2 linked regions of the Allosaccharopolyspora coralli genome follow. The protein of the gene in region 1 binds, or shares a complex with, the protein of each later gene. Links are inferred from orthologs where the notes say so. Each region holds a gene or a part of one and is shown in the gene's direction. Other genes may lie near its edges. The genes, in order: rpsG and tig.

Region 1 (8,893 bases):
TTCCGAGATCACCGTCGGGCACGATGGGTGATGCAGCGACCGATTCCACTGATGTGGTGGCACGGCGGCACCATGCGCGCTTCCGCCCGGTGCGATCCCGTGACGCCGCAGGCTCGGTGACAGGAGACTTGGGGATGATCGACAACACCACCTCGGGACGGCCCGAGGTGACCTGGTCCGAGCGGTTCGTCGGCGCCGCGCTGGGTGGGGCCGTCGGCGATGCCCTCGGTGCGGTCGTGCGCTACGCGACGATCGACCAGATGGCGGTGAGTCCCGATGCCGGGGACGTCGCCGAGTATCTGCGTCGTTACGGTGCGCCTCATTCCGGAACGGACGTGTCCCAGATCACGGCGTTCGTACTGGAGGGGCTCATCCGCGCGCGGACCCTGGACCGCGACGCACGCGAGATCGTCGAGGCCAACCTCGCGGCGTGGCTGCACACGCAGGGCGTGCCGAAAAGCCAGGCGATGCGGCGATTCCCTGGCGCGCGGTTCGAACCGAGTGGGTGGCTGACGAACCGCGCTGAGCTCTACTCGCACGGCAACCCGCTCGGGAACACGGTGCGCGACGTCGCCGCTTTCACCCTCGGACACCCGACGCCGGTGACGTGGACCCGTGACCCGCGGCAGTCTCTGGTCCTGGTGGCGTGCCTGTCTCCGACGCTGTTGTGGGCGCACGACGACACGACGACGAACGCGCTCGCGCGAGATCTGGCCTCCCGCGTGACCACCTCCCGCTCGGTGATGGCGGCTGGGGCGTTCCAGGCGACGCTGCTCGGCAGGCTCGTCCGCGGGGTGCCACTGGTCGAAGCCTTGTGCGGCAACGACAGGACCAGTCGTATCGAGGACCTGCTGGAGGCGCGACCCGAGTTCGACGAATGGTCCGCGTGGGCCGCGGTCGACGCGGTCCTCACCAACGGGTTCGGTGAGACGACCGGATCTCACCCGGGCGAGCCCCACCCCGGATTCGACACCGCCAGTGGCCTCGGTGAGGTGGCCAGTGCGCTAGCCGGTGTCGTGAGCGGCCAGAACTTCTTCGACGCCGTCCGATGGGGGATGCGAACCAACGGCGACAGCAGCGTGGCGGGCGCACTGGCGGGCCAGCTGGCCGGTGCGCGGTTCGGCGTGGGTGGAATTCCCCCCGAATGGCTGGACAATCTCGAACTTCGGGAAGTTGTCGACACGTTGGCGGCGGACGCGGTGAAAGCCTTCCCGCCGCAGGTACGGCCCGCGGCGGGAAATTGGGCACAGCGGTACGTCCACCCCGCTCGACCCGCTCGTCCTGTCGGCGGCACGGCGGCACCGGAACTCGCCGGCGCTCAGGCGACGAGTTCCGACCCGGAACAGACGATGACGCTGCCCGTGCTCGACGCCGATCTCGCCGAGCCGGAACCACCGTTCGACGCCTCGCCCGAGGCCGGCCCTGCTTTTCCCGCCACCGAGCCGGAGGACTCGGTCGTCCCGTCCACAGAGGACACGATGCGGTTCGCCGCGTACCGGGACGGGCCGGTCGAGGAGTCGGCGCCCGCGTGGCCCGAGCACGTCCTCCAGCCGGAGGCGGCCACCGACTCCGAGCCTGCCGACTGCGACGCCGCCGGCCTCGAGGCTGCTCACGGCGAGCGTGCCGCTGTCGGGGACTCGAGTTCGCGCGAGTTGGTGGCCCCCGAACCGGAAGCCGTGTCGGAGAACTTTTCCGTGAAGGACGACATCTCGAACGGGTCCGAGAACGCGGCCCAAGCCGGCGGCCGTGTCCCGGACGAGAATCCTGCGCCGGACGACACCATCGCGTCCGATGACAGCCTTGCCGCTGACGACGCCGTCGCCGACCGCAGCGTCACTCCGGACGAGAACCCCATTCTGGGCGACCACGCTTCACCGGGGACGGACGCCGCGGCCGACGGGGTGGCCGAAGTGGACACTCCCACGCCGGTCGACCTCCCGGGGCGTCCCACCCGCGGGCGTGCCGACGTTCCCGCGCTCGCCGGTCTCTCGGTGCTCCCGGGTCGGAGCGAGTCTTCCGCCGAGACGCCCGGCACGCCGGATCCCGACTCGTCGGGATCCGCAGTGTCCCCGGCTCGCGCGCCGGTCCCCATGGAAGCGCCCGAACCGGAGGAACCGACCCCGTCGGCCGCTGCCGAGTCGGCGGCGGCGCCCGGCACTGCCGTTTCCGGCGACTCCGCCGACACCGGTGCCGACACGGGCGCCGGGGCCGAGCCGTTGTTCACCGAGCGGGTGCTCGGCTGCTTCCTCGGCGGCGCCCTCGGCGACGCGCTCGGTGCGAATCTCGAGTTCCGCACTCCCGCACAGATCACCGCCGAGTGGGGCGGCGACGAGCCCCGAGGACTGCCGATGGCCTACGGGGTGCGGGGCGCGATCACGGATGACACGCAGATGACGCTGCACACCGCTGAGGGGCTCATCCGGGGCAGGATGGCTGCGCGCGAGTACGGCGACGGCGACCTCCTGCCGCACGTGCACCTCGCGTACCAACGCTGGCTGCACACCCAGGGCATCCCGTGGCGCGAAGCGGCCGGGACGTTCCTCGATGGGACCCCCGAGCCCGACGGCTGGCTCGCCGGTGTGCCCGACCTGTTCGCCACCAGGGGACCGGGCAAGACGGTCTTCGCCGCGCTCCACGGGTTCGCGGACGGGGCGCCGATCGGTTCGTTCGAGGAGAAGATCAACGACTCGAAGGGTTGTGGCGGGGTCATGAGAGCCGCCCCGGCGGCGATGTGCTCGACCGACCCGACCGAGGTCTTCGCCGTCGCCGCGCGCACGGCGGCTCTGACCCACAGTCATCCCGCCGGGTATCACTCCGCAGGAGCGCTCGCGGTGATCGTGCAGCAGGCGCTGCTCGGCCGGAGTCTCGACGACGGCGTGTGGCTCGCCCTCCAGGTCCTGGAGACCTGGGAAGGGCACGAAGAGACCAGCGCCCTGCTCGAAACCGCTGTCGAGTTCGCGTCGCACGGGGTGCCGGCACCCGATCGGCTGCACGACACGCTCGGTGGCGGTTGGGTCGGCGAGCAGGCTCTCGCGATCGCCGTCTGTGCCGCGTTGATCGGCGGGGACGATGTCGAGCTGGCCTTGCGCGTCGCCGCGCACCACGCAGGCGACAGCGACTCCACGGCCGCGATCTGCGGCAACATCGTCGGTGCGTTGACGGGTGTGGCGGCGCTACCGGTCGACTGGCTGGTGGATCTGGAACTGCGCGAGGTGATCGAACAGCTCGCGCTGGACTGTGTCGCCGAGTTCGGTACCGGCGAGTTCGCCCCCGAGCTGGACGGCGCCGGCCAAGAGGACTGGCACCGTTACCCTGCGCGAAGCCTCGCCCCGACCGCCCCGACCACTGGCGCGGCTCCGGAGGTGTTCGCCGACGACGCGGTGGGTGAGTTCCCGGCGCCGAAGCCGACGCCGCGCCGCGTCCACGGGTTGGCCCAGGAGGACGCTCCCCGGTGACCGAGACCGGCTGCCGGCGAGTGGCGCCGTCGGCTCTCGCGCGGTGGTGACATGATTCCGGCGGTGTTTCGGGTTACAGTGCGACCGCCGAGCCCGGACTCCGCCTGCAGCTCTGCCTCGTCGTCCCCGCAGCTCACGTAGCCGTGGCCGGACTGTCAGCCAGGTAGGATCGCTGGTGGGTACCCCCGTTTTGACCCTCTCAGAACGGGGCAGGTATCTTTATCCAACGGACCCGACAGCCATCGGGCCGATCCGTATGCCCGTGACGTGACGAGGCTCGCGAACACCGGTTCCGCCGGTCGCCGTGGGGGCGTCCTGCGAGACGGGCCGTGCGGACTCCTCCTGAAACCCCACGGGTGTTTCCCGGCGGGACGCCATCAGCGCCGCAAGGCCGAGGAGAGGGCGACACGCCCGACCTCGTGGTGCAGGGGGCCCAAGTACACAGTGCCTACCGGTGCTCGACGCCAGGGCACGACACGGTGCCCGTCCGGGCGCCACACCGACGCGAACGCTGAGAAGAAAGCCGGTCCATGCCCACCATCCAGCAGCTGGTCCGTAAGGGCCGCCAGGACAAGGTCGCGAAGACCAAGACCGCGGCGCTCAAGGGGAGCCCGCAGCGGCGTGGCGTGTGCACCCGCGTGTACACCACCACCCCGAAGAAGCCCAACTCGGCCCTGCGCAAGGTCGCCCGTGTGAAGCTCACGAGCGGTATCGAGGTCACGGCCTACATCCCGGGTGAGGGTCACAACCTGCAGGAGCACTCGATCGTGCTCGTTCGCGGCGGCCGTGTGAAGGACCTCCCCGGCGTGCGCTACAAGATCATCCGCGGTTCGCTCGACACGCAGGGTGTGAAGAACCGCAAGCAGGCTCGCAGCCGTTACGGCGCGAAGAAGGAGAAGAGCTGATGCCCCGTAAGGGACCGGCCCCGAAGCGACCGCTGAACGCCGACCCCGTGTACGGCGCGCCGCTGGTCACCCAGCTGGTGAACAAGGTCCTGGTCGACGGCAAGCGCTCGTTGGCCGAGAAGATCGTCTACGCGGCGCTCGAAGGCTGCCGCGAGAAGACCGGCACCGATCCGGTCGTCACGCTCAAGCGCGCGCTGGACAACGTCAAGCCGACCCTGGAGGTCCGCAGCCGCCGCGTCGGTGGCGCGACCTACCAGGTGCCGATCGAGGTCCGCGCCGGTCGTTCCACCACGCTGGCCCTGCGCTGGTTGGTCACCTACTCGCGGCAGCGCCGGGAGAAGACCATGATCGAGCGTCTGACCAACGAGCTCCTGGACGCGAGCAACGGTCTGGGCGCGAGCGTCAAGAAGCGCGAAGACACGCACAAGATGGCGGAGTCCAACAAGGCCTTCGCGCACTACCGCTGGTGACACCGGGTCGGCTCCTGCCCGCCTCGGCTCACCGATCTGACAGCTCACACCTGCTGTAGGAACGGGGAAGAAACTCGTGGCACGCGACGTGCTGACGGACCTCACCAAGGTCCGCAACATCGGCATCATGGCCCACATCGACGCGGGCAAGACCACCGCGACCGAGCGGATCCTCTTCTACACGGGGATCAACCACAAGCTCGGCGAGACGCACGACGGTGCGTCGACGATGGACTGGATGGAAGAGGAGCAGAAGCGGGGTATCACCATCACCTCGGCTGCTACCACGACCTTCTGGGGCGACCACCAGATCAACATCATCGACACCCCGGGGCACGTCGACTTCACCGTCGAGGTGGAGCGCTCGCTGCGCGTCCTCGACGGTGCGGTCGCCGTCTTCGACGGCAAGGAGGGTGTCGAGCCGCAGTCCGAGCAGGTCTGGCGGCAGGCGGACAAGTACGAGGTTCCGCGCATCTGCTTCGTCAACAAGATGGACAAGCTCGGTGCGGACTTCTACTTCACCGTCTCGACCATCAAGGACCGTCTCGGTGCCCGTCCGCTGGTCCTGCAGCTGCCGATCGGGTCGGAGTCCGACTTCGAGGGCGTCGTCGACCTGGTCGCCATGAAGGCGCTCACCTGGCGTGGTGACGTCAAGAAGGGCGAGCAGTACGAGATCGAGGACATCCCGGCCGACCTCGCCGAGACCGCCGCGAAGTACCGCGAGGAACTCGTCGAGGCCGTCGCCGAGAGCGACGAAGCGCTGATGGAGGCCTACTTCGCCGGTGAGGAACTCACCACCGAGCAGATCAAGGCAGGCATCCGCAAGCTCACCGTCGACAGGGAAGCCTTCCCCGTGCTGTGCGGTAGCGCCTTCAAGAACAAGGGCGTGCAGCCGATGCTCGACGCGGTCGTCGAGTACCTGCCCTCGCCGCTGGACGTTCCGCCGGTGCAGGGTCTGCTCACCGACGGTGAGACGCAGGCCGAGCGCAAGCCGAGCACCGAGGAGCCGTTCTCGGCGCTGGTGTCCAAGATCTCCGTGCACCCGTTCTTCGGCAAGCTCACCTACATCCGGGTCTACTCCGGCAAGGTGGCGCAGGCGCAGCAGATCATGAACTCCACGCGGGAGCGCAAGGAGCGCATCGGCAAGCTCTTCCAGATGCACTCCAACAAGGAGAACCCGGTCGACGAGGCCCAGGCCGGCCACATCTACGCGGTGGTCGGGCTCAAGGACACCACCACCGGTGACACCCTCTGTGACCCGCAGAACCAGATCGTGCTCGAGTCGATGAGCTTCCCCGAGCCGGTCATCAAGGTCGCCATCGAGCCGAAGACCAAGGCCGACCAGGAGAAGCTGTCCACGGCCATCCAGAAGCTCGCCGAGGAGGACCCGACCTTCCGGGTCAACCACGACGAGGAGACCGGTCAGACGATCATCGAGGGTATGGGCGAGCTGCACCTCGAGGTGCTCGTCAACCGGATGAAGACCGACTTCAAGGTCGAGGCGAACATCGGTAAGCCGCAGGTGGCCTACCGCGAGACGATCCGCAAGACGATCGACAAGTACGAGTACACGCACAAGAAGCAGACCGGTGGTTCCGGTCAGTTCGCGCGTGTGATCATCAAGCTCGAGCCCATCGAGCAGACCAACGAGAGCGCGACGTACGAGTTCAAGAACGAGGTCACCGGTGGCCGCGTTCCGCGCGAGTACATCCCGTCGGTCGACCAGGGTGCCCAGGACGCCATGCAGTACGGCGTGCTGGCCGGCTACCCGCTCGTCGGGCTCAAGGTGACCCTGTTGGACGGCCAGTACCACGAGGTCGACTCCTCGGAAATGGCGTTCAAGGTCGCGGGCTCGATCGCGCTGAAGGAGGCCTCCCAGAAGGCGTCCCCCGCGCTGCTCGAGCCGATGATGGCCGTCGAGGTGACCACTCCCGAGGAGTACATGGGTGAGGTCATCGGCGACTTGAACTCCCGTCGTGGACACGTTCAGTCCATGGAGGAGCGCAGTGGGACCCGCGTCGTCAAGGCGCTCGTACCGCTGTCCGAGATGTTCGGGTACATCGGCGACCTGCGTTCGAAGACGCAGGGTCGTGCGAACTACTCGATGCAGTTCGACTCCTACGCCGAGGTTCCCGCGAACGTGGCGAAGGAGATCATTGCGAAGGCTACGGGTGAGTGACACCACTGCGTAGCAGTGGGGGAACTCTCCCGGGGTCGAGCAGGACCGACGTGCCGCGTCAACACTGCGTAGGCAACGGGGAGTGATCCCCTGTAGTTCGGTGAGGGGCCGGTTCCGACTCCGGTGAGCACTCGACGACGAGGTGCCGGCCCGTTGCCAACCCGACAGGACTCCGCCTGGCACAGCTTCTCCGCGATCAACGCGGGGTTCGTACGGCGGAAAGAGAACACAAGTCCAGGAGGACAATCCAGTGGCGAAGGCGAAGTTCGAGAGGGACAAGCCGCACGTCAACATCGGGACCATCGGTCACGTTGACCACGGCAAGACGACGCTGACCGCGGCGATCACCAAGGTCCTGCACGACAATCACCCGGAGCTGAATCCGTACACGCCGTTCGACGAGATCGACAAGGCGCCGGAAGAGAAGCAGCGCGGCATCACGATCCAGATCGCGCACGTCGAGTACCAGACCGAGAAGCGTCACTACGCACACGTCGACGCCCCCGGTCACGCCGACTACGTGAAGAACATGATCACCGGTGCCGCTCAGATGGACGGTGCGATCCTCGTGGTCGCCGCCACCGACGGCCCGATGCCGCAGACCCGTGAGCACGTGCTGCTCGCCCGTCAGGTCGGCGTGCCCTACATCCTCGTCGCACTGAACAAGGCCGACATGGTCGACGACGAGGAGATCATGGAGCTCGTCGAGATGGAGGTCCGTGAGCTTCTCTCGGAGCAGGACTTCCCGGGTGACGACGTGCCGGTCGTGCGTGTCTCCGCGCTCAAGGCGCTCGAGGGCGACGCGGAGTGGGGCTCCAAGATCATGGAGCTGCTCAACGCCGTCGACGAGAGCGTTCCGGACCCGGTGCGCGCCACCGACCAGCCGTTCCTGATGCCGGTCGAGGACGTCTTCTCGATCACCGGTCGCGGCACCGTCGTCACCGGCCGTGTCGAGCGCGGCGTCGTCAACAGCGGCGAAGAGGTCGAGCTGGTCGGCATCAACCAGAAGTCGACCAAGACCACGGTCACCGGCGTCGAGATGTTCCGCAAGCTGCTGGACCAGGGTCAGGCCGGGGACAACGTCGGCCTGCTGATCCGCGGCATCAAGCGCGAGGACGTCGAGCGCGGCCAGGTCGTCGTGAAGCCCGGCACCACCACCCCGCACACCGAGTTCGACGCACAGGTCTACATCCTGTCCAAGGACGAGGGCGGGCGGCACACGCCGTTCTTCAACAACTACCGGCCGCAGTTCTACTTCCGCACCACCGACGTCACCGGCGTCGTGACCCTCCCCGAAGGCACGGAGATGGTCATGCCCGGCGACAACACGGAGATGGCGGTGCAGCTCATCCAGCCGATCGCGATGGACGAAGGTCTGCGTTTCGCGATCCGCGAGGGTGGCCGCACGGTCGGCGCGGGCCGCGTCACCAAGATCAAGAAGTGACTCCGGCAGAGGCCCTGCTCTCGCAGTCCGGGGGCAGGGCCTCTGCGGTGAGTTCGGCACGAGCCGTGGCTCACCACCCCCCGATTTGAGGCTGGTGCACCGCGTGTGCCATCCTGTACGGGTTGCTCGTCAGGGCGGCCGGTTCCGTGAGGAAGCCCGGCCGCTCTGCTGCGAGAAATCCATACCCCTGGTTCGTCGATCGCATCGACGAGGATCGACCGTCTGGTTCGTCCGCGTACCGGGGTAGGACAAAGTTTGGTGTACGGACCCCAGGGTCCATCCCGCTGGCGATGTTCGGCGGGACCGGTCTGCGACGGGAAGGCGACACGCCCGACCGCGTGTACCGGGCACCCATACACCTGAACAGGGGCGGACCGCGGACTGTGAAGTCCCGCGACGGGAAGCGCCCCGGCGGTGTGCGAGCTCCGGCTCGTGACCGG
Region 2 (12,233 bases), 3.0 Mb from region 1 along the record:
ATGCGGTCTCCGACATCGGTTGCTCCCGTCGTCACGAAGGGACTCATCCCTGCAGCTGGGCCCAGACCTCCCGATCGCGTTCGGCGGTCCAGATCACCGGACGGTCCACACCGGACAGCTCGTCCCACAGTCGTGAGACGTCGAACGGCAGGCAGTGCTCGAAGATCGGCCAGTGCCCGTAGTCGTCGTTGAGCGCGGCATGGGTGGCGTCGAAGGCGTCCTTGAGGCTGCCGCCGCGCCGCCGTACCGCGTCGACCTCGCTGATCATGACCCGCAGGAAATGGCGGGTTTGTTCGATCGCGGCGTCGACCTCAGCGCGTCCGCGGCTGACGGCACCGCGTCCGCCGACGAGCTGTTCGGCCTCCAGTGCCTTGAGTTGGTCGAGCGTGCCGGACGCCCACTCGCGGTGGAAGGCGTCGCCGGTGTAGAGCGCGGCCTGTGCCTCGACGAGATCGCCGGCGAACAGGATCTTCTGGCGCGGCAGCCAGGCGGTGATGTCGCCCTCCGTGTGGCCCCGGCCGTGGTACTGCAGGACCAGCTCGCCCCGGTTGCCGCCGAGGTCGATGGTCATCCGGTCGGCGAACGTCAGCGTCGGCCACGTCAGGCCGGGAACGGTGTCGGCCGCTTCGGCGAGGCGCGGCATCCGGGCGAACTCGCTGTCCCAGTCCTGTTTCCCCCGCTCGGCGACCAGGTCGCGGGTGATCTCGTGCGAGACCACGGCGTCGGCCCCGAACGCGCTCGCGCCGAGGACGCGCACCGCGTGGTAGTGCGAGAGAACGAGGTACCGCACCGGTTTGTCGGTGTGTTCGCGCAGCATGGCCAGCCACTTCCCGGCGGCGACCGGCGTGGCCAGCGCTTCGAAACAGACGAGGAAGTCCTCGCCCTCGATCGCTCCGATGTTGGGGTCGCCCTCGGCGGTCAGCGCGTAGACGCCGTCGGCGAGGACTTCCAGCGTCTGTTCCTTGGCGGCGGTGTCGGCGGAGGAGGCGAACGGTTTGGCCATCGGGATCGTTCCTTTCGTACGGAGGGAGGTGGTGTTCAGTCGGTGGCGAGGACGAAAGCCTCGCGTTCGGCGGCAGGCCGTTCCCGCAGCGCGAGCACGGCGGCCAACGTGACCAGGCAGGTCGCGAGCATGTAGCCGGAGACGGACAGCGAGGTGCCGGTGACGTCGATCAGCCAGGTCGCCACCATCGGGGCGAATCCGCCGCCGAGGATGGCGCCGAAGGCGTAGGCGAACGAGACGCCGCTGTAGCGGATCGGCGTGGGGAACAGTTCGGCGTAGGTGGCGGCCTGCTGCCCGTACGTCAGGCCGAGTCCGAACCCGAGCGTGACCACGGCTAGCAGCATCAACGGCAGTGAGGCGGTGTCGATGAGCAGGAAGAACGGGATGCTCCACACGCCAAGCGCGAGCGTGCCGAGGAGGTAGGTGTGCCGTCGTCCCCAGCGGTCCGACCAGTGTCCGGCCAGCAGGGTGAACACTCCCCACGAGACGGCCCCGACCATGCCGACGAACAGCATCGTCGAGCTCTCCAGGTCGAGTTGGCGCGTGCCGTAGGAGGTCAGGAACGCGATCAGGATGTAGCCGATCATGTTGTTCGCGATGAACAGGCCGATCGCGACGACGAGTTCGCGTGAGTTCGAGCGGAACACCTCAGTCAGCGGGGCCGAGCGCCGCTCGCGCCGTTCGCGGAGCTCGGTGAACACCGGGCTCTCGGAGACCTTGGCGCGCACGAAGAATCCGACGGCGATGAGCACGACCGACAGCAGGAACGGCACCCGCCATCCCCAGGCCTGGAACTGCTCGGGCGTGGTGATCGCGGTGACGGTGAACAACACCAGGTTGGCCAGCAGCAACCCGATCGGGACGCCGATCTGCGGGAAGGAGCCGAAGAAGCCGCGTCGCCCGGGACTGGCGTGCTCGACGGACATCAGTGCGGCACCGCCCCATTCGCCGCCTGCGGAGAATCCCTGCACCAGGCGCAGCAGGACGAGCAGGATCGGTGCCGCGACGCCGATCGTCTGGTACCCGGGCAGCAGGCCGACTCCCACGGTCGCCCCGCCCATCATCAGCAGCGTGACGACCAGCACGATCTTGCGGCCGAACCGGTCACCGAGGTGCCCGGCCACGACGCTGCCCAGAGGGCGGGCGATGAAGCTGACACCGAGGGTGGCGAAGGCCGCGAGCAGCCCTGCCGTTCCGTCGAGTGCCGGGAAGAACAGATCGCCGAAGACCATGCCTGCGGCCGAGGCGTAGATGAAGAAGTCGTACCACTCGATGGTGGTACCCACGAGGCTCGCGCCGACGACGCGGCGGAGCTGGCTGCCGGAGGCGCTCGGCGGCGGTGTCGCCGCCGGCTCGGAGGACGCATGGGGAACGCTGCTCATCGGGGCCCTTCCCGTCGTGCGGGCGGCTTCCGGCTTCGGACTCGGAAACCAATCAAAGGTTTGACAAACGGAGGAAAGCACAGAGAGCTGCGTCACACCAGAGCCCGGCGAACCTGTGACCATTCAGATAGACGTGATGTCCGTCACAGCGAACGGGCGGTTTCGCGAGTTCAGGGCAGGACAGGCGCCTCAGCTCGAGGCGGTGCGCCATGAGGCGAACGGCACTTTCGCCCCACCACACGAGGCCAAAGTGCCGTTCGCTCCGCGCGCTGCCGGCAAGGGGTGGCAAATTCGCGCGAATTTGCCACCCCGCTGTCCACAGGGGGTGGAGTTGTCCCCACTCGGGCGGGTGGTGCTGGGGTTCAGCGCCGGCCGGCGAGGCAAGCGTCGACGTGGTGTAGGGCGTTACCTGATGTCGACGATCCGGCAGCTCGTCGTGAGGTGAGGGGTCCGCTACGGAACCGCCAACCCGCGCGCCTTCATCAGGACCGGTGGCTGACCCAGTTCGCCGTCTGCGCGGCGGAGGCCAGCTTCGTCAGAAGCACGTTCAGCGTGGCGACCTCGTCCGCTGTGAGAAGGCCCGCCCACTCCGCTTCACGAGCGTTGTGCGCCTGGAACGTCGACTCCAACCGCTCGGTGCCTTCGTCCGTCAGCGAGAGCACCACGGCGCGACGGTCGCGATCGGCCGGCGTGCTCCGCACCAGTCCGGACGCGCTGAGCGTCTTCGACAGGCTCGACACCGCCGCGCGGCTCATCCCGGTGAGTTCAGCGGCCCGGCTGGATTCCTGCGGCCCGCTCGCCCAGAGCGTGAACACCAGGCGGAACGCCGACCAGCTCCACCCGGCGGGCCGGTGGACGGTCGACTCCAGGTCGTAGACGACGGTGTTCGCCACACGGTGCAGCAACAACACCATCGTCATCGCGGCACGGTCGACGTCCGGCAGTCGCTCCGCCGTGCGTCCGAGCGCCCTTTCCACGACGGGAAGGGCCCCGCGCGGGGTGTCCTCGAACACCGGGTCGACCCGGTCGGCGTCGTCGCGGTCCGATCCGCCGTCCTGGGCTTGAGACATGGCCCGATGGTAGGCGCGACGTGATCGCCGAGCCCGGACGCGCCGACGACGCACTCGGCCGTCCACTTCGGGCAGTGTCGTGTTCGGCCTGTCTTGATCGGCCCCGTCGCGTACCTCTCGCTAGTGTGTCCCTGTGAAGCTGAGCTGGGAAGCACTGACGATCGACGCCCGCGACCCTTCGGCCTGCGCTCACTGGTGGGCCGAAACCCTCGGCTGGGAGGTCGTCTCCGAAACGTCGGCCGGAGTGGAAGTGCGTTGCCCTGGCAGCGCGACGGCGAGCTTGTTCTTCGTCCCGGTTACGGACGAGAAGATCACCAAGAATCGGCTCCACCTCGATCTTTATGCGGAGGACCAGGCCGCGGCCGTGGAACAGCTGCGAGCTCGTGGAGCGGAACGTGTCGACATCGGTCAGGGCGAGGACGCCGACTGCGTAGTCCTCCGCGACCCGGAAGGCAACGAGTTCTGCCTGCTGGAACCTCGCGAGGGTGCCGACACCATCGACCCGGAGGAACATCGTGCCTGAGCTGCAGAAGCTGACCCCGTTCCTAATGTTTCAGAAGGGCGACGCGGAGGCGGCGGACGGCGGCAACCCGCTGATGCCGTTGGACGACTACGGCTTCGGCTCGTTCGGCTGGACCAGTGACCGGTTCGGTGTGTCCTGGCAGCTGAGCCTCGCAAATGAGGCGTGAGCCTTTTTGGTGGTCATAGCAACCAAAAAGACTCACGCGCTGGTCGGAGCGGGCGACGGGAATCGAACCCGCGTAGCCAGTTTGGAAGACTGGGGCTCTACCATTGAGCTACGCCCGCGTGCAGGGCTTCTCCGAGTGGTCCGGTTGGCCGGGGCTCGGTTGACCTTGCGGGACCCAGCTTAACGGGTCGGGGTAGGCTCCTTGCAACGCACCCGGGTATTCGGGTGCGGACGGGGCGCGACCGGGGTGTGGCGCAGTTTGGTAGCGCACTCGCTTTGGGTGCGAGGGGTCGTGGGTTCAAATCCCGCCACCCCGACGGTCGACGGGTCGGTCATCCGCCACGCGGGTGGCCGATTCCTCATTTCGGCCCTTGTGAGCTGCGATTTCGCTGATGTTCTCCGGCGGTCGGCTGGTCTCGGCTGATTCCTCGTGTGCTGCGACGGAGCGCTGCGGTAACGGTTTGTGCTGCGGTTTCGATGACTCGAACGTGCAGCAAGAGGTTTCGCCCGTTCCCTCGGCGACGTCGGCCCGACTGGTGCGCCCTGCGGTCGTCGTGGTGGCCGCGCTCGCTGTCGTCGCAGCGGCATTGATCGCGGTGTCCGTTCTGGTGGAAACCCCCGACGGCTCGGGCACGCGGTTGCCTGGCGAGGTCGTGACGGCCGTCGCGCCGAACTGATCCGGGGCGGACCGCCGTCATTCGGCGTCGATGCGTTCGACGTGATGAGTCGCCGGGTGCCCCGCGGCTTTGCCGCAGCTGGACGGCCGGGCCGGGTGAAGGTGCTCCGTCCGGGTCGTGACCTCCCACCGGCGTCCGTCCTGATGGGCGATCCGCACGACTCCGTCGTGCTCGCCGAGGACGTCGACGGCGTCGGCGAGGTGCTCGCCGAGCCGGGCGCGCACGGCGAGTTCGGCGGCCTGCGCGGGTTGGCTCCACGTCGCGCGACCCCGGCAGTGGTCGAGGACGACCTTGCCTGCGCTCGCCGACGACAGCACGGCGTCGGCGAGCCGGGCGTCGAACCGCCCGTAGGTGTAGCCGCTGGGGAGGACGACGGCGGCGGGCGCGAACCGGTGACCGCCGGTGTGCGTGGTCTCCCACACGACGCCCGCGTGCCGGGGGCCGAGCTCGGCGATGAGCGTTCGTCCGTGCACCGCGCAACACAGATCGCGTCGGCCGTTGGTGCAGACCAGCAGCACGGGCTCGGGAGCGTGGCGGCCCCAGTCCTGGTGGTCCCCGCGAGCGAGAGCGTCGAAGTCGAGATCCAGCAGCTCGTCGGGTGCGGCCACCTGCGTCGTGCGCAGCCAGCCCTCGCGCGGGTGGGTGCGCGCGAGGTAGACCTGGCGAGCCGTCCCGGGCCCCGTGTCGGGGTGCCGTCCGGGTCGCCGGATGAGCTGAACGCGGATCCCGGCCGCTGCTGCGCGTCCGGCGATCGCCGCGCCGACGTCGGGATCCAAGCGGCTCTCGTGCAGCGCATCGGGACCCCACGGCCCGCGTTGCTCCAGGCACAGCCACGTCGGTGCGACGGCGGCCGTACCCGGAAGCGGCTCGCCGAGTCCGGCCGACAGCGCCGAGCAGGTGTCCGCGCAGCCCGCCGCAGCTGCGCTGCCTGCGATGTTGCTGCTGCCGGACTCCACATCCCCACTGAAGCACGCCCTCGCACGGTCGGACGCGCCGGGCGTCGGGAGGCCGTGCTCCGGTGCCGTGGCAACCCCCGACCGGGCACTCGAGTGCGACGAAATAGACTCGGAGGTCAGCCCGGCGTCGACGGAGCACGAGTCGGCACGTCCGCCCGTCCGCTCCCACCGGCACCGCCGGGACCGCAAGCACGTTCGTACTAGGAGACCACGTGAAGAGCACCGTCGAGCACCTCAGCCCGACGCGCGTCCGGTTCAACGTCGAGGTGCCGTTCGACGAGCTCAAGCCGAACTTCGACGCCGCGTACAAGGAACTGGCCCAGCAGGTCCGCATCCCGGGTTTCCGCCCCGGCAAGGTGCCTGCCAAGGTGCTGGAGAGCCGTATCGGCCGGGCACCCGTGCTCGACCAGGTCATCAACGACGCGGTGCCCTCCAAGTACCTCGAAGCGGTGAACTCCTCGGAGGTCCGCACCCTGGGCCGCCCCGAGATCCAGGTCACCAAGATCGAGGACGGCGACGAGGTCGCGTTCACCGCCGAGGTCGACGTCCGGCCCGAGATCACCCTGCCCGCCTTCGGTGAGCTGTCGGTGTCGGTGGAGGACGTCGAGGTCACCGAGGACGAGGTTCAGGAGCAGCTCGACGAGCTGCGCGCCCGCTTCGGCACTCTCACCGGGGTGGAGCGCCCTGCGCAGCACGGCGACTTCGTCAGCATCGACCTCTCCGCGACCGTCGACGGCCAGGAGGTGCCGGAGGCGCAGACCAGCGGGCTCTCGTACGAGATCGGGTCCGGCCAGCTCGTCGACGGCATCGACGACGCGCTCATCGGCGGCAACGAGGGCGAGACCCACACGTTCACCACGAACCTGGTCGCAGGCGAGTACGCCGGACGTGACGCCGAGGTGAGCGTGACGCTCGAGTCGGTCAAGGAGCGCCAGCTCCCCGAGGCCGACGACGAGTTCGCCCAGATGGCCAGCGAGTTCGACACCGCCGAGGAGCTGCTGGCGGACCTGCGCGAACGCCTCGGGCGTGTCAAGCGCATGCAGCAGGGCATGGAGGCCAGGGACAAGATCCTCGACGTGCTGCTGGAAACCACGGACGTTCCGCTGCCAGAGGGTGTCGTCGAGTCCGAGGTCGAGGCCCGCACGGAGGACGCGATGCAGGGCTTCGAAGGTGACGACGAGCGTTTCGCAGAGCACCTCAAGAGCCAGGACTCGTCGCGGGAGCAGTTCGACGCCGACACCCGCTCCGAGTCGGAGAAGGCGGTCCGAACCCAGCTCATCCTGGACACCATCGCCGACACCGAGGGCGTCGAGGTCTCGGACAACGAGCTCACCGAGCGGATCATCTACCAGGCGCAGCAGTTCGGCGTGAGCCCGGACCAGTTCGTCCAGCACGCCCAGCAGTCGGGTCAGCTCGGCGCGATCTACGCCGACGTGCGGCGCAGCAAGGCGCTGTTCTCGGTCGTGCGCCAGGCCACCGTCACGGACGCTTCCGACAACGCGTTGGACCTCGACGCCCTGTTCGGCACCGAGTCCGACGAGAGCGGTGAGGCGGACGAGGCGGCGGAGTCCGGTGACAACGGTGAGGCCGACGGCGACTCCGACCAGAAGAGCACCGCCGGTTCCGCGGCGGAATGACTTGGGCGGTTCCACCGCGGTGGACCTGCGCGGTTCCACCGCGAAGTGGGACGCGGCGAGCCGTTGTGAGCTGAGAGCGAAAACGGGCGGTACCGGGAAGCTGGTGCCGCCCGTTTTCGTTAGGGTCGTGAGTAACGGATCATCCGCTCACCGCCCGTGGTGATCGTGTGGGTGCGGCCCTCGTTCCGGGACGTACCGATCCTCAAGCACAGACGACATCCCAGAGCTGTCCCGGCCGGACCGATCCGCGGCCGGGTCCACTGTGGAAGAAGGCAGGGAGACGTGACGCAGCACCTGACCGACGCGCAGACACCGCAGATGCGCTCGGCACCCAACGGACTCTCGCTCAACGACTCGGTGTACGAGCGGTTGCTGCGGGAGCGCATCATCGTCCTCGGGGCGCAGGTGGAAGACACCATCGCCAACCAGATCTGCTCGCAGTTGCTGCTGCTGGCCGCCGAAGATCCGGACCGTGACATCTCGCTGTACATCAACTCGCCGGGCGGATCGGTCACCGCGGGCATGGCGATCTACGACACCATGCAGCTGGTGCGGCCGGACATCACCACCGTGGCGATGGGATTCGCGGCCTCGATGGGGCAGTTCCTGCTCTCGGCCGGTGCTCGGGGCAAGCGCTTCGCGCTGCCGCACGCCCGGATCATGATGCACCAGCCGTCCGCCGGCCTCGGGGGTACGGCCTCCGACATCGCCATCCAGGCCGAGGTCTTCTCCAAGCACAAGCTGGAGATGGCGCAGCTGATCGCCGAGCAGACCGGCCAGACCGTGGACAAGATCACCGCCGACTCCGACCGCGACCGGTGGTTCACGGCCGAGGAGGCCAGGGACTACGGCTTCGTCGACCACATCGCCACCGCCGCCAACCTGCCGTCGAGCTGATCGGGCGCCCGAGCACAGGGTCCGCACGATCACGATCAACGAGGAGTCACCGACGTGAGCTCATTCCAGCTTCCGCAGTCCCGGTACGTGCTGCCGTCGTTCGTCGAACGCACCGCGTACGGAGTCAAGGAATCCAACCCGTACAACAAGCTGTTCGAGGAGCGCATCGTGTTCCTCGGCGTCCAGGTCGACGACGCCTCGGCCAACGACGTCATGGCGCAGCTGCTGTTCCTGGAGTCCGACGACCCGGACCGGGAGATCCAGATCTACATCAACTCTCCCGGCGGGTCGTTCACGGCGCTGATGGCGATCTACGACACCATCCAGTACGTCCGCCCGGACGTGCGCACCATCTGCCTCGGGCAGGCCGCCTCGGCCGCCGCGGTGATCCTGGGCGCGGGCACGAAGGGCAAGCGCCTGGCGCTGCCGAACTCGCGGATCCTGATCCACCAGCCCTCCACCGAGGGCATCTACGGCCAGGTCTCCGACCTCGAGATCCAGGCCAACGAGGTGCAGCGGATGCGCGACCTGATGGAGGCGACGATCGCCCAGCACACCGGCAAGCCGCAGGACGAGATCCGCAAGGACGTCGAGCGGGACAAGATCCTCACCGCCCAGCAGGCTCTCGAGTACGGGCTGGTCGACGAGGTTCTTCCGTACCGGAAGCTCTCGGCCCAGACGTAACGAACGGGCGGGACGACACGCCCGGACGTCACGGGAGCCAGCATCCGGGAGGGTGCGGCGAGACTGTGACCCTTGCAGGGAGTCCGGTGTTCGAGCACCGGCTACCACCGGGTCACAGTCTCCCCGAACCCGGGCAACGGCAGGTACCGTCGAGGACGGCATACACGGTCAGGCACCGATATCGACGCGGTGCCGGAGGGGACGAGGTCAGCGGTCATGGCACGTATCGGTGACGGCGGCGACCTGCTGAAGTGCTCCTTCTGCGGGAAGAGCCAGAAGCAGGTCAAGAAACTCATCGCCGGTCCCGGCGTGTACATCTGCGACGAGTGCATCGATCTCTGCAACGAGATCATCGAGGAGGAGCTCGCCGAGGCGGGCGAGGTCAAACTCGACGAGCTGCCCAAGCCCAGCGAGATCCACGATTTCCTCGACCAGTACGTCATCGGCCAGGATCCCGCGAAACGCAATCTCTCGGTCGCCGTCTACAACCACTACAAGCGCATCCAGGCCGGAGAGCGCACCAGTGGCCGGGACAGCCGTGAAGAGAACGTCGAGCTGATGAAGTCGAACATCCTCATGCTCGGCCCGACCGGCTGCGGTAAGACCTATCTGGCGCAGACCTTGGCGAAGATGCTCAACGTGCCCTTCGCCATCGCCGACGCCACGGCCCTCACCGAGGCGGGCTACGTCGGCGAGGACGTTGAGAACATCCTGCTCAAGCTGATCCAGGCCGCCGACTACGACGTCAAGCGTGCCGAGACGGGCATCATCTACATCGACGAGGTCGACAAGATCGCCCGCAAGAGCGAGAACCCGTCGATCACCCGGGACGTGTCGGGTGAGGGTGTGCAGCAGGCGCTGCTGAAGATTCTGGAGGGCACCAGCGCCAGCGTTCCGCCGCAGGGCGGCCGCAAGCATCCGCACCAGGAGTTCATCCAGATCGACACGACGAACGTCCTGTTCATCGTGGCGGGCGCGTTCGCCGGGCTGGAGAAGATCGTCGAGGACCGGGTCGGCAAGCACAGCGTCGGATTCGGCGCCGACCTGCGGTCCAAGGCGCAGGCGGACGAGACGGATCACTTCGCCGACGTGATGCCCGAGGACCTCATCAAGTTCGGCCTGATCCCCGAGTTCATCGGCCGGCTGCCCACCGTGGCGAGCGTGACGAACCTCGACAAGGAATCGCTCGTCCAGATCCTCACCGAGCCGCGCAACGCACTGATCAAGCAGTACAAGCGCCTGTTCGAGCTCGACAACGTGGAGCTGGAGTTCACCAAGACCGCGCTGGAGGCGATCGCCGATCAGGCGATCCTGCGCGGTACGGGCGCTCGCGGGCTCCGCGCGATCCTCGAAGAGGTGCTGTTGCCGGTGATGTACGACATTCCGAGCCGGTCGGACGTGGCCAAGGTCGTCATCACCGAGCAGACGGTCCGCGAGAACGTCAACCCGACGATCGTGGCTCGGCAGGCGTCGCGGCGGGAACGTCGCGAGAAGTCCGCCTGAGTCCACGTTGCGCAGGTGAACGCTAGCCCTGCCTTGGTGCGCGAGGGGCTGGTGGTGCGCGCCTTCCCGTTGGATGATCATGGTGGGACACGACCGTCACAGAGGGGGAGCGGCGCCATGAGCCGGACACAGGTCCTCCTGATCCCTGACCGCTCGGACGTGGGGCCGTGGCACTGGATGCGGTGGCTGGTTCGCGAGCTGGATCATCACGAGGGCGCCGCGGCTGAAGTGGTCGGCGTCGGTCGTGCTCCTCGACCGGAGTGGGACGAGGGCGTTGCCGCGTTGCGGGCCGCGTTGTCCTCGGTGGCCGACGACGCTCACGTGGTGGTGGCCGCACAGGGCAACGCGGCCGCGTTGTGGCTGCAGCACGCGGCCACCGTGGACACGGATGCGCGTCGGGCGGACCAGGTGCTGTTGGTGGCGCCACCCGAGCCGTCGCGACGGGGACCCGCCGCTCGTGGTGTGATCCCGTACCCGGTCGACGCTCACGCGCTGCGCCGCGCGGCGGGAGTGACCCGACTGGTGGCGGGCTCGGGTGATCCCACGTTGCCGCTGTCGAGTGCGCACGCACTGGCGGACGCGTTGCAGGTGGAATTGGACGTGATCCCGGACGGTGAGCGGCTCGACACGGCGGCGGGGTACGGCCGATGGCCGTCGGCATTGCGCTGGGCGCTCTACGGGACCGTGCCGTTGCTGGACCGGTTCGACGGCGAGGTCCACACGGTCGGTTATCTGCCTGGCAAGTTGCGGCCGGCCTGAGAACTTCTTTCAGAAGGGCGCAAGCTCAGCGTCCTTCTCGCTGCGGGATCGATTCGCGAGTAGCGCGCAAGGCCCCTCGAGTCACTCTCGGCGGAGGCGCTGGCCTTGCGCGTGGGCGCCGGTGAACCGGACGGCCTCGGGAAGCGCCTTCCGGTAGTAGCGGCTGTTGTGTCCGCCGGGTGTTGTGGAGGCGAACTCGGGGTCGGCGAGTTCGATGAAGCGCCGGGTCCCCTTGATGAACCGGTCCCGAGTGCCGCACCAGACCCCGAGGGAGACACCGTCGAGGGCGTCGACGTGGCGCAGCGGGTCGATCTCGGCCCATTCGGCCTCGTCGGCGAACGCGCGGCGTTTGCGCATGTCCGACCAGTTGGTGAGGAGTGCGGGCGCGATGACCGATGTGGTCCGGAGGGGGCTGCCGAGTTCGTTCCGTCGGCGGGCGTACACCAGGGAACCGAAACCGCCCATGGACATGCCGATGGTGGCGAACGGGAGCCCGTCGGCCCCGCCGAGGTTGCGTTCGGCGAGCCAGCGCGGCACCTCGTCGAGCAGCATCCACATCGGATCGTCGCCGTCGCGGTGGTGCCAGTAGCTGTTTCCGCCGCCGTCGACGGAGAGGATCGCGTACGGGGGGATCTTGCCCGACCGGACACTGTTGCTGAGCCAGTCGGGGACGCCGGCCGCCGCGTTCCGCGCGTCGCCCCACCGGCCGTGCAGCATGAGGCAGGTGGGCAGCCGTGCCCGGTCCACTCCCTCCGGGTACATCAGGACGAGGTCGACTTCACGGTTCCGGGCCACGGAGTGCACCCGTTCGAGCGAGACGTTGTTGCGGTTCGCGAACGCTTCGACTTCCCCGGGGCCGGAAGCCGCCGTGGTGTCACTGCCGAGACCGGTGACCAGGGCCGCGGAGCCTGCGACTCCGGTGGTGAGCATCGTGCGACGGGACACCATCCGGGTGCGCTGCTCGCGCGTCATGCCAC

What was found.
Region 2: the proteins of rpsG (region 1) and tig are in contact, whole or in part, in a crystal structure (PDB 3GTY), measured with the Thermotoga maritima proteins. The link is inferred for Allosaccharopolyspora coralli from one-to-one orthologs. Residues at the interface, in WP_004081843.1 of Thermotoga maritima: Lys34, Lys52, Lys55, Glu59, Arg62, Gln63, Glu66, Asn67, Lys69, Val71, Arg95, Ala109, Lys110, Lys111, Gly112, Arg113, Pro114, Glu117, Glu121, Ile124, Ala125, Tyr127, Asn128, Asn129, Thr130, Gly131, Lys135, Asp139, Arg142, Met143; in WP_004081061.1 of Thermotoga maritima: Glu122, Val124, Val129, Leu130, Tyr133, Glu188, Gly259, Ile262, Tyr263, Glu266, Ser270, Glu273, Gln274, Glu277, Arg308, Gln311, Ile312, Ser315, Tyr316, Glu325, Arg329, Arg336, Leu363, Phe366, Trp367, Arg373, Leu377, Arg381, Leu384, Glu387.

The regions. Positions count from the first base shown.
Region 1 is NZ_CP045929.1:4,337,815-4,346,707, reverse strand. Bases 3,119-6,094 are described here. They hold rpsG (30S ribosomal protein S7), read left to right. Parts: upstream 3,119-4,359; coding sequence 4,360-4,830; downstream 4,831-6,094. Other genes in these bases: fusA (elongation factor G), read left to right, coding at 4,907-6,094; rpsL (30S ribosomal protein S12), read left to right, coding at 3,986-4,360; GIY23_RS20260 (ADP-ribosylglycohydrolase family protein), read left to right, coding at 3,119-3,455. In the rest of the region: more of GIY23_RS20260, read left to right, coding at 135-3,118; more of fusA, read left to right, coding at 6,095-7,009; tuf (elongation factor Tu), read left to right, coding at 7,260-8,453.
Region 2 is NZ_CP045929.1:1,307,462-1,319,694, forward strand. What follows is about bases 5,295-8,200. They hold tig (trigger factor), read left to right. Parts: upstream 5,295-5,988; coding sequence 5,989-7,413; downstream 7,414-8,200. Other genes in these bases: GIY23_RS06270 (sucrase ferredoxin), read right to left, coding at 5,295-5,776; GIY23_RS06280 (ATP-dependent Clp protease proteolytic subunit), read left to right, coding at 7,732-8,200. Also shown: GIY23_RS06225 (FAD-dependent monooxygenase), read right to left, coding at 1-16; GIY23_RS06230 (MBL fold metallo-hydrolase), read right to left, coding at 44-1,003; GIY23_RS06235 (MFS transporter), read right to left, coding at 1,039-2,385; GIY23_RS06240 (MarR family winged helix-turn-helix transcriptional regulator), read right to left, coding at 2,868-3,455; GIY23_RS06245 (VOC family protein), read left to right, coding at 3,589-3,978; GIY23_RS22955 (VOC family protein), read left to right, coding at 3,971-4,144; GIY23_RS06265 (hypothetical protein), read left to right, coding at 4,632-4,820; more of GIY23_RS06270, read right to left, coding at 4,838-5,294; more of GIY23_RS06280, read left to right, coding at 8,201-8,310; GIY23_RS06285 (ATP-dependent Clp protease proteolytic subunit), read left to right, coding at 8,365-8,994; ATP-dependent Clp protease ATP-binding subunit ClpX, read left to right, coding at 9,211-10,497; GIY23_RS06295 (RBBP9/YdeN family alpha/beta hydrolase), read left to right, coding at 10,615-11,256; GIY23_RS06300 (alpha/beta hydrolase), read right to left, coding at 11,338-12,228. UniProt on the Bacillus subtilis protein: Involved in protein export. Acts as a chaperone by maintaining the newly synthesized protein in an open conformation. Functions as a peptidyl-prolyl cis-trans isomerase.